DNA from 3 places in the Streptosporangium sp. NPDC051022 genome. Region 2 is predicted to be linked to each of the others. Evidence: riboswitches for the same ligand, from Rfam matches in the RefSeq annotation. Region 2 holds a riboswitch; each other region holds the start of a gene.
The links. A riboswitch is a leader RNA that binds a small molecule or an ion and turns the genes downstream of it on or off. The one in region 2 is predicted to bind cobalamin.

Region 1 (3,265 bases), on a different contig from region 2:
CGTGGGTTTGGTGGGCGCGGGGCCGTGGGCGGAGATGGTGCACGCGCCGATGCTGGCCGCCGGACCGGACACGCGCCTGGTGGGCGTGTGGGCCCGGCGCCCCGAGGCCGCCGCCAGATTCGGCGTCCCGGTCTTCAAGCGCGTCGAGGAGCTGTTCGACAACTGCGAGGCGGTCGCGTTCTCGGTGCCGCCCGCCGTACAGGCCGAGCTCGGCGTGCTCGCCGCCAAGGCGGGCAAGGCGCTGCTGCTGGAGAAACCGCTCGCCGCCGACCTGGACGGGGCCCGGCGGCTGGCCGGCGCGGTCGCCGAGGCGGGCGTGCCCTCCCAGATGGTTCTCACCTGGCGATACTCGGAGGCGACCAGGGCGTTCCTGGCCAGGGTCTCGGCCCTCGAACCGTTCGGCGGTCACGCGGCCAACGTCTCCGGGGCCCTGCTGGGCGACTTCACTTCCCCGTGGCGGCTGGAGCACGGCGCGATCCTCGACGTCGGCCCGCACATGATCGACATGCTGGACGCCGCGCTCGGCCGTGTCGTCGGCGTACGCGCCCACGGTAACCCGAGGGGATGGGTCGGCCTGCTGCTGGAACACGAGACGGGCGCGATCAGCGAGGCCTCGCTGTGCATGAGCGTGCCCGGTGAGACACCGCCCTCCCACGTGGACATCTACGGCCGTCTCGGCCACCAGCGCCTCGAGGGCGACCGGCTCGGCTCCGACGTCTTCGCCGTGATGCTCGCCGAGTTCGCCGAGACCGTCGAGCACGGCGGCGGCCACCCCCTCGACGCCGCGCACGGCCTGCGCCTGCAGGAGATCATCGCCGCGGCCGAACGACACCTCGGCTGACACCTCCACCTTCACGAACCCCCGCCCCGCCCCCGCGGCTTCCCACGCCCCTCCGGAGGTACGGGCACCGGGCGGAAAGGCCCGTGACGCGGGGTGAAGGCCCCGTGTCCAAACCTTGACGTGGGCTGCTCAGGGGGGATTGATAACGTTTATCCGACGCACGGCGCGTAGCGAAGTCCGGTGTGAGTCCGGCGCTGTCCCGCAACTGTCATGATCCTCAGGATCGAGCCAGGTCGCCTTCCGCCGTGCCGACGTCGTCGACCCTCGTGGAAAGGGTGACCCCGTCCCTTCACGGGTCTCTCTGTTCCGATGACCGAAAGGACCCCCGCGTGAGGCCCGTACCTCCCGCCCTCATCGGCGTGCTGCTCGGTGTGCTGACCCTGGCCGGATGCGGTCAGAGTTCCACCGCCCCCCAGGACGCGACCGCGACGTCGCCGGCGCCCTCCTCGGCGTCCACGGCAGGATCCCCGGGATCCACAGGGGCCGCGGGCTTCCCCGTCACGGTGCAGGCGGGCAACGGTCCCGTCGTCGTCCCGAAGAGGCCCGAACGGATCGTCTCGCTGTCACCGACCGCCACCGAGAGCCTCTTCGCCGTCGGCGCGGGCGCCCAGGTCGTCGCGGTCGACGACCAGTCCAACTACCCGGCGGAGGCGCCCAAGAGCAGCCTGTCCGGCTTCAAGCCGAACGTCGAGGCGATCGTCGCCCAGAAGCCCGACCTGATCGTGCTCGCCAACGACATCGACGGCGTCGTCGCCAAGCTGGGCACGCTCGGCGTGCCGGTGCTGCTCGAACCCGCCGCGACCAAGTTCGACGACGCCTACGACCAGATCGCCGACCTCGGCGCGGCCACCGGCAACCAGGCCAAGGCCGATGAGGTGGTCACCGGCATGAAGGAGCGGATCGAGACGCTGGCCGCCGCCGCGCCCCGGGACAAGAAGCTCACCTACTACCACGAGCTGGACAGCACCCCCTACTCGGTCACGTCCACCACCTTCATCGGCCAGGTCTACGGCCTGTTCGGCCTGACCAACATCGCCGACAAGGCCCCCGAGGCGGCGGGCGGCTATCCCAAGCTGTCGGCCGAGTTCGTCGCCAAGGCCGACCCGGACCTCGTCTTCCTGGCCGACACCAAGTGCTGCGGCCAGTCGAAGGAGACCCTGGCCAAACGTCCCGGCTGGTCCGGCCTCTCCGCGATCAAGAACGACCAGGTCGTCCTCCTCGACGACGACATCGCCTCCCGCTGGGGGCCCCGGGTCGCCGACCTCGCCGAGCAGGTCGGCGCCGCCGTCAAGAAAGCCGCGACCAGCTAAGTGACCGACCTCTCCCGCCCCGAGGCCTCGCTCGGTGGCGATCCGGCACCTCGGCCCGGGGGTGACCCGTCACCCCCGCCCGGCGGTGGCGCCGAGCCCCGGGCGGCCGGGTTCCGTCCGCCGCGGGCGACCGGGCTCCGCCCGCCGGTGGCGGTCGCGGCCTCCTGCGTCCTGCTGGCGAGCATGTTCGCGGCCCTGCTGATCGGCGCGGCGGGCATCGAGCCGCAGAAGGTGGCGCTGCAACTGCTCGACTGGCTGCCCTTCGTCTCGGTCGACTCGGGACTGGCACCGGTCGAGAAGGGGCTGCTGTTCGAGCTCCGGCTGCCCAGGGTCCTGCTCGCCGCGATCGTCGGCGGCCTGCTGGCCTGCGCGGGCGCCGGATACCAGGGGGTGTTCCGCAACCCGCTGGCCGACCCCTACCTGCTGGGCGCCGCCGCGGGAGCGGGGCTGGCGACCACGGCGGCGATCGTGTTCGCCAGGGGCGACGGCAACACGCTCCTCATCCCGGTCGCCGCGTTCGCCGGGGCCATCGGCGGCGTGCTGCTCGCCTACGCGCTGGGCAACGTCGCGGGCCTGCGCGGCGGCACAGCCACGCTGGTCCTCGCGGGCGTGGCCGTCACCTCCTTCCTCACCGCGATCCAGACCTTCCTGCAACAGCTCAACGTGGAGGAACTCCAGCGGGTCTACGGCTGGATCCTGGGCAACGTCGGCGGTGGCTGGGAGCAGGTCAGGCTGGTCGTGCCGTACGCCCTGGTCTCGGTGGTGGTCATGCTGCTGTACGGCAGGCTGCTGGACGTCCTGTCGGTCGGCGACGACGAGGCGGCGGGTCTCGGCGTCGACGTCGCCCGGGTCCGGCTCGTCGTGCTGCTGGCCGCCTCCCTGGCGACCGCCTCGGCCGTCGCGGTCAGCGGGCTGATCGGCTTCGTCGGCATCGTGGTCCCGCACGTGGTCCGCCGCCTGGCCGGGGGGTCCTACCGCGTCGTGCTCCCGCTCTCGCTGGTCGGCGGTGCCGCCTTCCTGGTCCTGGCCGACCTGATCGCCCGCACCGTGATCGCCCCGGCGGAGCTGCCCATCGGGGTGGTCACCGCCTTCGTCGGCGCGCCGTTCTTCGTGG
Region 2 (3,265 bases):
CCGGCCGCCTCCAGGTCGGCGATCTCGTCGCGCAGGGCCAGGGCGACCTGGCGGGCGGTCTGCGACAGCGGCTGGTCGTCGCGGACGAAGGACCAGGCGAGCATGGTGACCGGGCCGGTCAGCATGCCCTTGACCGGCTTGGCCGTCAGCGACTGCGCATACGCCGCCCACTCCACCGTCATCGGGTCGGGGCGGGAGACGTCGCCGTGCAGGATCGGGGGGCGCACGCAGCGCGTCCCATAAGACTGGACCCAGCCGTGGTCGGTGGCCGCGTATCCGGACAGCTGCTCGGCGAAGTACTGGACCATGTCGTTGCGCTCGGGCTCACCGTGCACGAGAACGTCCAGGCCGAGTTCCTCCTGGAGCCGGATCACCTGCCCGACCTCGGCGCGCATCGCCTCGGTGTAGGCGGCGCCGTCGATCCGGCCGGCCTTGTGGTCGGCGCGGGCCTTGCGGATCCGGGCGGTCTGCGGGAACGATCCGATCGTGGTCGTGGCCAGGTCGGGCAGCCCGAGTTTCTCCTGCTGGGCGGCGAAGCGGGTTGTGCGGTCGGTCCGGTGGACGTCGCCGAGGGCCTGCAGCCGGGCCCGGACCTCGGCGTCGACCCCCGCGCCGGGCACCGGTGCCGCCCGCGGGTCGTCGGAATCCAGCTCGGCCTCCAGCGCCACCAGTTCGGCGACCTTCTGACGGGCGAACGCCAGCCGCGCCCGCACCTGCGGGTCCAGGGCGGTTTCGCCGTCAAGGTCGACGGGCACGTGCAGCAGCGAGCACGACGTGCTCAGCTGCACCTGCCCGGCCAGCCCGAGCAGCACCGCGTACGTCGCCCTGGCCCGCGCCGGGTCGGTCCGCCACACGTTCCTGCCGTCGACCACGCCGGCGACGACGGTCTTGCCGGGCAGCCCGCCGATCGAGGCCACCGCGTCCAGGGTGTCGGGGCGGGAGACGAAGTCCAGCCCGACCGCCTCCACCGCGGTGGAGGCCAGCACCTTCAACGCCTCCGGCGCGACGGTGCCGAAGTAGGTGGCCAGCAGGATCTTCGGACGGCTGGACAGCTCGCCCAGGCGGCGGTAGGCCCGCTCGAGCGCCTCGACCTGTCGGGCGCCGAGATCCCTGACCAGGGCCGGTTCGTCCAGCTGCACCCATTGGGCGCCGGCTCCGGCGAGCCGTTCCAGCAGTTCGGCATAAACCTCCACCAGGGCGTCCAGCAGGTCCAGCGGCACGAACCCCTCGGGCGAGCCCGGCGCGGCCTTGGCCAGCAGCAGGTAGGTCAGGGGGCCGACCAGCACCGGCCGGGTCTCGATCCCCAACGCCCTGGCCTCGAGGTATTCGGCCACGGGTTTGGCCTGCGCGCCGTCGGCGAGCCGGAAGCGGGCGTCCAGGGCCAGTTCGGGGACGATGTAGTGGTAGTTGGTGTCGAACCACTTGGTCATCTCCAGCGCCGGGATGTCCGCGGTGCCGCGCGCCATCGCGAAGTAGCGCTCCAGGCCCGGCAGCGCCCGGTAGCGGTCGGGGACCGCGTCGACCATGACGCTGGTGTCCAGCACCTGGTCGTAGAAGGAGAAGGTGTTCGACGGGATCGTCCCCAGCCCGGCGTCCCGCAGCTCGGTCCACACCGCCCGCCGCAGCGTCGCGGCCGTGGACTGCAGTTCCTCCTCGCCGACGCGCCCGGCCCAGTACTGCTCGGTGGCGAATTTGAGCTCTCGGTGCGCGCCGATGCGCGGGTACCCGAGGATCGTCGTTGTCATGGCAGCTTCCCTCGCTATTGCCAGCATGCGGCCGGGCAGGAGGAAGAGGCACACGACGGGCAGGGAAAACCCCGGCGGGCGCGTCCCAGGCCCTCCCACGAGGCCGCGGACCACCGCGCACCGGCCGGTGCACGGGCGGAGGGCAGGTCTTCGGACTCGCGGGCACCACACCTGAACCTCAGGCGTGACCTACTGGCCGTCGCTTCCCAGACCTTCGGTCCAGTGCGTATGACGGCGGTCGTTCCCACTCACCGCTGCGGGGCAGTCCCGGATTCGCACCGGGTTCCCTCTTACGACGTCCGCACCCGGCCGGGCGCGGACGAACCATCCACGGCGGGATTCTAACCAGCCAACGCGGTGGCCGGATACCTTCGCCGTACTCTGAGACGTCATCCGGTCCGAGGCACGTTCCGCGGGTCCTTCGACCGGATGGCCGAAGGCGCGGCGAAGGGCCGCCACCTGAGCCTCTCGGTGAGCGGCGGCGACGGCTTTCCACATATCCGGCCGGTCGCTCTGGACTTACTAGGACGTCCAACTATATTTTCGGGGTGAAGGCCCGCGGTGCAGGGAAGCCGGTGTGAATCCGGCGCGGTCCCGCCACTGTGACCGGGGAGTGCGTCATCGCTGTATGAGGCCACTGGCGAGAGCCGGGAAGGCCGGATGACGTGCGCTGATCCGGGAGTCAGGATACCGGCCGCGGGTTGATCCGTGTTGTCCACGAGGATGGAGCGAACACGCATGGCATCGGTACGCGCTCGCGAGCCCGGAAACGTCCCGGCGGTGGAGGATCCCCCGCGCTGACGGCCCTGCTGCGCCCTGACCCGTTCACCGTTTCCGGCCCGCCCATCGGTGCGCTGGACCGCGGGCGAGGCACGCCCATCTTCGGATCCCACCTGGCGAAAGCAGGTCGTTCATGGTCCGTGAGCTGACACATTTCATCGGCGGCAAACAGGTTCCCGGGGCATCGGGTGCCCACGGTGACGTCCACGATCCCGGCACCGGGCGGGTCCAGGCCCGTGTCCCGCTGGCGAACCGGGCCGAGACCGAGGCGGCGATCGCCGACGCCGAGGCCGCTCAGGAGGAGTGGGCACGGTGGAACCCGCAGCGCCGCGCCCGCGTGCTGCTGTGCTTCCTGCGACTGGTCGAAGCCGAGCGTGAGCCGCTGGCCCGGCTGCTGTCGTCCGAGCACGGCAAGACGGTCGCCGACGCCGACGGCGACCTGCAGCGCGGGCTGGAGGTGGTCGAGTTCGCCGCGGGCATCCCGCACCTGCTCAAGGGCGAGTTCACCGACAGCGCCGGGACGGGCATCGACGTGTACTCGATGCGCCAGCCACTGGGCGTGGTCGCCGGGATCACGCCGTTCAACTTCCCGGCGATGATCCCGCTGTGGCAGGCCGCCCCCGCCCTCGCCTGCGGCAACGCCTTCGTGCTCAAGCCGTCCGAGCGTGACCCGTCGGTACCGTTGCGGCTGGCCGAGCTGTTCGTCGAGGCGGGTCTGCCGCCCGGCGTGCTGAACGTGG
Region 3 (3,265 bases), on a different contig from region 2:
CGGGCCGTCTGGTTGGAGGTGCGGTTGGCGGCGTCCTTGAAGGTCATCCAGCCGTTGCCGGTCTGGGCGAGGGTGCGCATCATCCGGCCGTACAGCGCGCGGGCCTGGACCCGCCTGACGAACCGGCCCTCGGCCTCGGCGGCCCGGTAGGCTTCGTCGAAGGCGTCGCCGTACAGGTCGGTCAGGTGCGGCACCTCCTTGGGGTCGAACAGCGACCACGTCTCGTCGGCCTCGACCCGGCGCATGAACTCGTCGGGGATCCAGTTGGCCAGGTTCAGGTTGTGCGTGCGGCGGGCCTCCTCCCCGGTGTTGTCGCGCAGTTCGAGGAACTCCTCGACGTCGGCGTGCCAGGGCTCCAGGTAGACGCAGGCCGCGCCCTTGCGGCGGCCGCCCTGGTTGACCGCGGCGACGCTGGCGTCCAGCGTGCGCAGCCAGGGCACGATGCCGTTGGAGTGGCCGTTGGTACCCCGGATCAGCGAGCCCCGCGAGCGGACGCGGGTCCAGGAGACGCCGATCCCCCCGGCGTACTTCGACAGCCGCGCGACCTGCCCGTAGCGCTCGTAGATGGCCTCCAGCTCGTCACGGGGCGAGTCGAGCAGGAAGCACGACGACAGCTGGGGCCTGCGCGAGCCGGAGTTGAACAGGGTCGGCGAGCTGGGCAGGTAGGCCAGGGCGGCCATGAGCGCGTACAGCTCGGCGGCCTCCTCGACCGTCTCCGACAGGCCGCAGGCCACGCGCAGGAAGAAGTGCTGCGGGCGCTCGAGGACCTTGCGGGTCCGCGGGTGGCGCAGCAGGTAGCGGTCGTAGACGGTGCGCAGCCCGAAGTACTCGAACCGGTCGTCGGCGTCCGGCGCGATCAGCGCGTCGAGCGCCTCGGCGTGGGCGGCCACGAACGCGGCCAGCCGGTCCTGGAGGAGTCCGGCGGCGTGGGTCGCGGCGATCGACTCGGAGAAGGTCCGGACCCCGTGCCCGGCCGCCTCGTCGGCGATCAGTTCGGCCAGCAACCGCGCGGCGACCTTGGAGTTCTCCGGATCGGTGATCACCCGGGCGGCGGCCTCCTCGATGGCCAGCCTGCGGTCGTCCCGCTCTCTCCCGCTCTCCTCCGCGACATCGATCAAGGTCTGTGTCACGTGTTACCCCTCGCGCGCTCGTGTTCCCCGTACGGCTCCCGCCGGAGGACGCGCGTCCACGGGCGGTCCCCGGGCACGCCGGACCGCCTCGTTCCGCGGACCCTCCCTCGAGGCCCTGGACAGTTCCCATGGCCGAGCCCACCTCGCCCGGCACGCCGCGGGCCGCTCTGCGCGTCCCCCGGTGCCCGGCTCGGCTTCCTCAGCCACGTGTCACCGGCAGGTCTTCGGACTCACAGGCACCTTGCACACTTCTACTGGCCGTCGCTTCCCAGGCATGGCTCACCCAGTGCTCATGACGGCGGTCGTTCCCGTTCACCGCTGCGGGGCAGTCCCGGACTCGCACCGGGTTCCCTCTTACCTCGCCCCCTCGGGCGAACCAGCAACAAGCAGGATCCTACATCTAGTGCCGCCCGACGCAACTACCCCAACAACTTGTGTCGAAGGAGCTGAGTAGCCCGAGTTCGCCGAGAACTCCCCGGGTTCGGCGGGTCTCGGTGACGATCCACTGGCGGAACTCGTCGCCGCTCAGATAGACCCGGTTCCAGCCGTTGGCCGCGCACAGTGCCTGCCAGCGGGGCGAGGCGTCGATCCGGTCGCACAGCGCGACGGCCTCGTCCCGGTCCCGCGGGCTCATGCCGCGCGGGCCGAACACGCCGCACCAGTCGGCGTACTCGAGCCGGATCTCCCGCTCCATCAAAGTCGGCGCGTCGATGCCGTCGATCCGCTCGCTGGAGGAGACGACCAGCGGCCGCACACGGCCCGCGGCGATCTCCGGCAGGAAGGCCCGGGCCGATCCCAGGAGCGCGGCCACCCGCCCCTCCTGCAGGGCCTCGACGCCCTCGGCCCCGCCGGGGTAGCCCGCGTAGTCCAGCAGCCTGACGTCCACGCCGAGGCATTTGCCGATCATGCCGTAGAGCACGTGGTCGGAGCCGCCGTCCAGCCTGCCGCCGACCACCAGCTCGGCCGGGTTGCGGCGGAGCACCGCGGCGAAGTCCTCGAAGGTGCGCAGCAGGGAGTTGGTGGAGACGACCAGGGCGGTCCAGTCGCCGACCAGCCTGGCCAGCGGGGTGGTCGCCGCCATCACGGAGGCGACGTTGGCGATCTCCGCGCCCGCCACCACCGGCATGCCCGCCAGGAGCAGCCTGCCGTCGCGCGCGAACGGGCCGCGGGCGGCGAAGGCGCTCAGCGCGGCCGCGCCGACCCCGCCCGGCTGGTTGCTGACCTCGACCGCGCCGGCCAGCCCGTCCCCGGTCAGGATCGCGGCCAGCGCGCGGGCGGCCTGGTCCCACCCCTGCCCGCGGGGGGCGGGCACGACGATGGTCAGCCTGCCCGCCGGAGCCGCGCCGGAGTCGCCCAGCCTGTCACAGCCGCAGGTGGCGGCCATGACCCCCAGCGCGAGCGCGAAGAACCGCCTACGGTGCATAAGCACCCCTTAGCCCGAGATCCCCCAAACCTCTAGATACTTCACGCTACAGGGCAATTACTTTCCGTAGTACATGTCGGGGGTATAGCCTCGCGAGATCACTCCACCGTGACGCTCTTGGCGAGGTTGCGAGGCTTGTCCACGTCCCGCTCCAGGGCGACGGCGGCGTGGTAGGCGAACAGCTGCAGCGGGATCGACAGCAGGATCGGGTCAAGCTCGGTCTCGTTCTTGGGCACCACGAGGCAGTCGTCGGCCAGCTTCGGGTCGGCCGTACGGTGCCCGACCATGAGCACCCGCCCGCCGCGCGCGCGGATCTCCCCCAGCGTGGTGAGGTTCTTGTCCAGCAGCTCGTCGTCCGGGACGATCGCCACGGTCGGCATCTCGGGACCGATCAGCGCCAGCGGCCCGTGCTTGAGCTCGCTGGCCGGGTAGGCCTCGGCGTGCACGTAGGAGATCTCCTTGAGCTTCTGCGCGCCCTCCCTGGCCACCGGGTATCCCCGGACCCGTCCGACGAACATCATGCTCGGCGAGCCGGCGTACTTGTGCGCGAGCTCCCTGATCTCCGGCTCCAGGGCGAGGATCTGCTTGATCTGGTCCGGCAGCGCGCGCAGGCCCTCGCAGATGCGGCGGCCGTCCGCCGGGGACAGGTCGCGTACCCGGCCCAGGTGGAGCGCCAGCAGCGCGAAAGCCACCGCGGTCGAGGTGAACGCCT

Region 1: it holds a riboswitch for cobalamin, as region 2 does, so the genes downstream of both, AB0N02_RS23110 (ABC transporter substrate-binding protein) here and metE (5-methyltetrahydropteroyltriglutamate--homocysteine S-methyltransferase) in region 2, are expected to answer to the same signal.
Region 3: it holds a riboswitch for cobalamin, as region 2 does, so the genes downstream of both, AB0N02_RS39665 (ribonucleoside-diphosphate reductase subunit alpha) here and metE (5-methyltetrahydropteroyltriglutamate--homocysteine S-methyltransferase) in region 2, are expected to answer to the same signal.

The regions. Positions count from the first base shown of each region.
Region 1 is NZ_JBFBCF010000014.1:117,771-121,035, reverse strand. Features, by position in the region: gene AB0N02_RS23115 (Gfo/Idh/MocA family oxidoreductase) at 1-841, shown strand, start outside; adenosylcobalamin (AdoCbl) riboswitch at 985-1,125, shown strand; gene AB0N02_RS23110 (ABC transporter substrate-binding protein) at 1,171-2,151, shown strand; gene AB0N02_RS23105 (iron ABC transporter permease) at 2,335-3,265, shown strand, end outside.
Region 2 is NZ_JBFBCF010000013.1:165,515-168,779, reverse strand. Features, by position in the region: gene metE (5-methyltetrahydropteroyltriglutamate--homocysteine S-methyltransferase) at 1-1,745, opposite strand, end outside; cobalamin riboswitch at 1,869-2,089, opposite strand; cobalamin riboswitch at 2,275-2,459, shown strand; gene AB0N02_RS22245 (CoA-acylating methylmalonate-semialdehyde dehydrogenase) at 2,659-3,265, shown strand, end outside.
Region 3 is NZ_JBFBCF010000037.1:59,529-62,793, forward strand. Features, by position in the region: gene AB0N02_RS39665 (ribonucleoside-diphosphate reductase subunit alpha) at 1-1,130, opposite strand, end outside; cobalamin riboswitch at 1,328-1,526, opposite strand; gene AB0N02_RS39670 (tripartite tricarboxylate transporter substrate-binding protein) at 1,531-2,553, opposite strand; gene glmS (glutamine--fructose-6-phosphate transaminase (isomerizing)) at 2,652-3,265, opposite strand, start outside.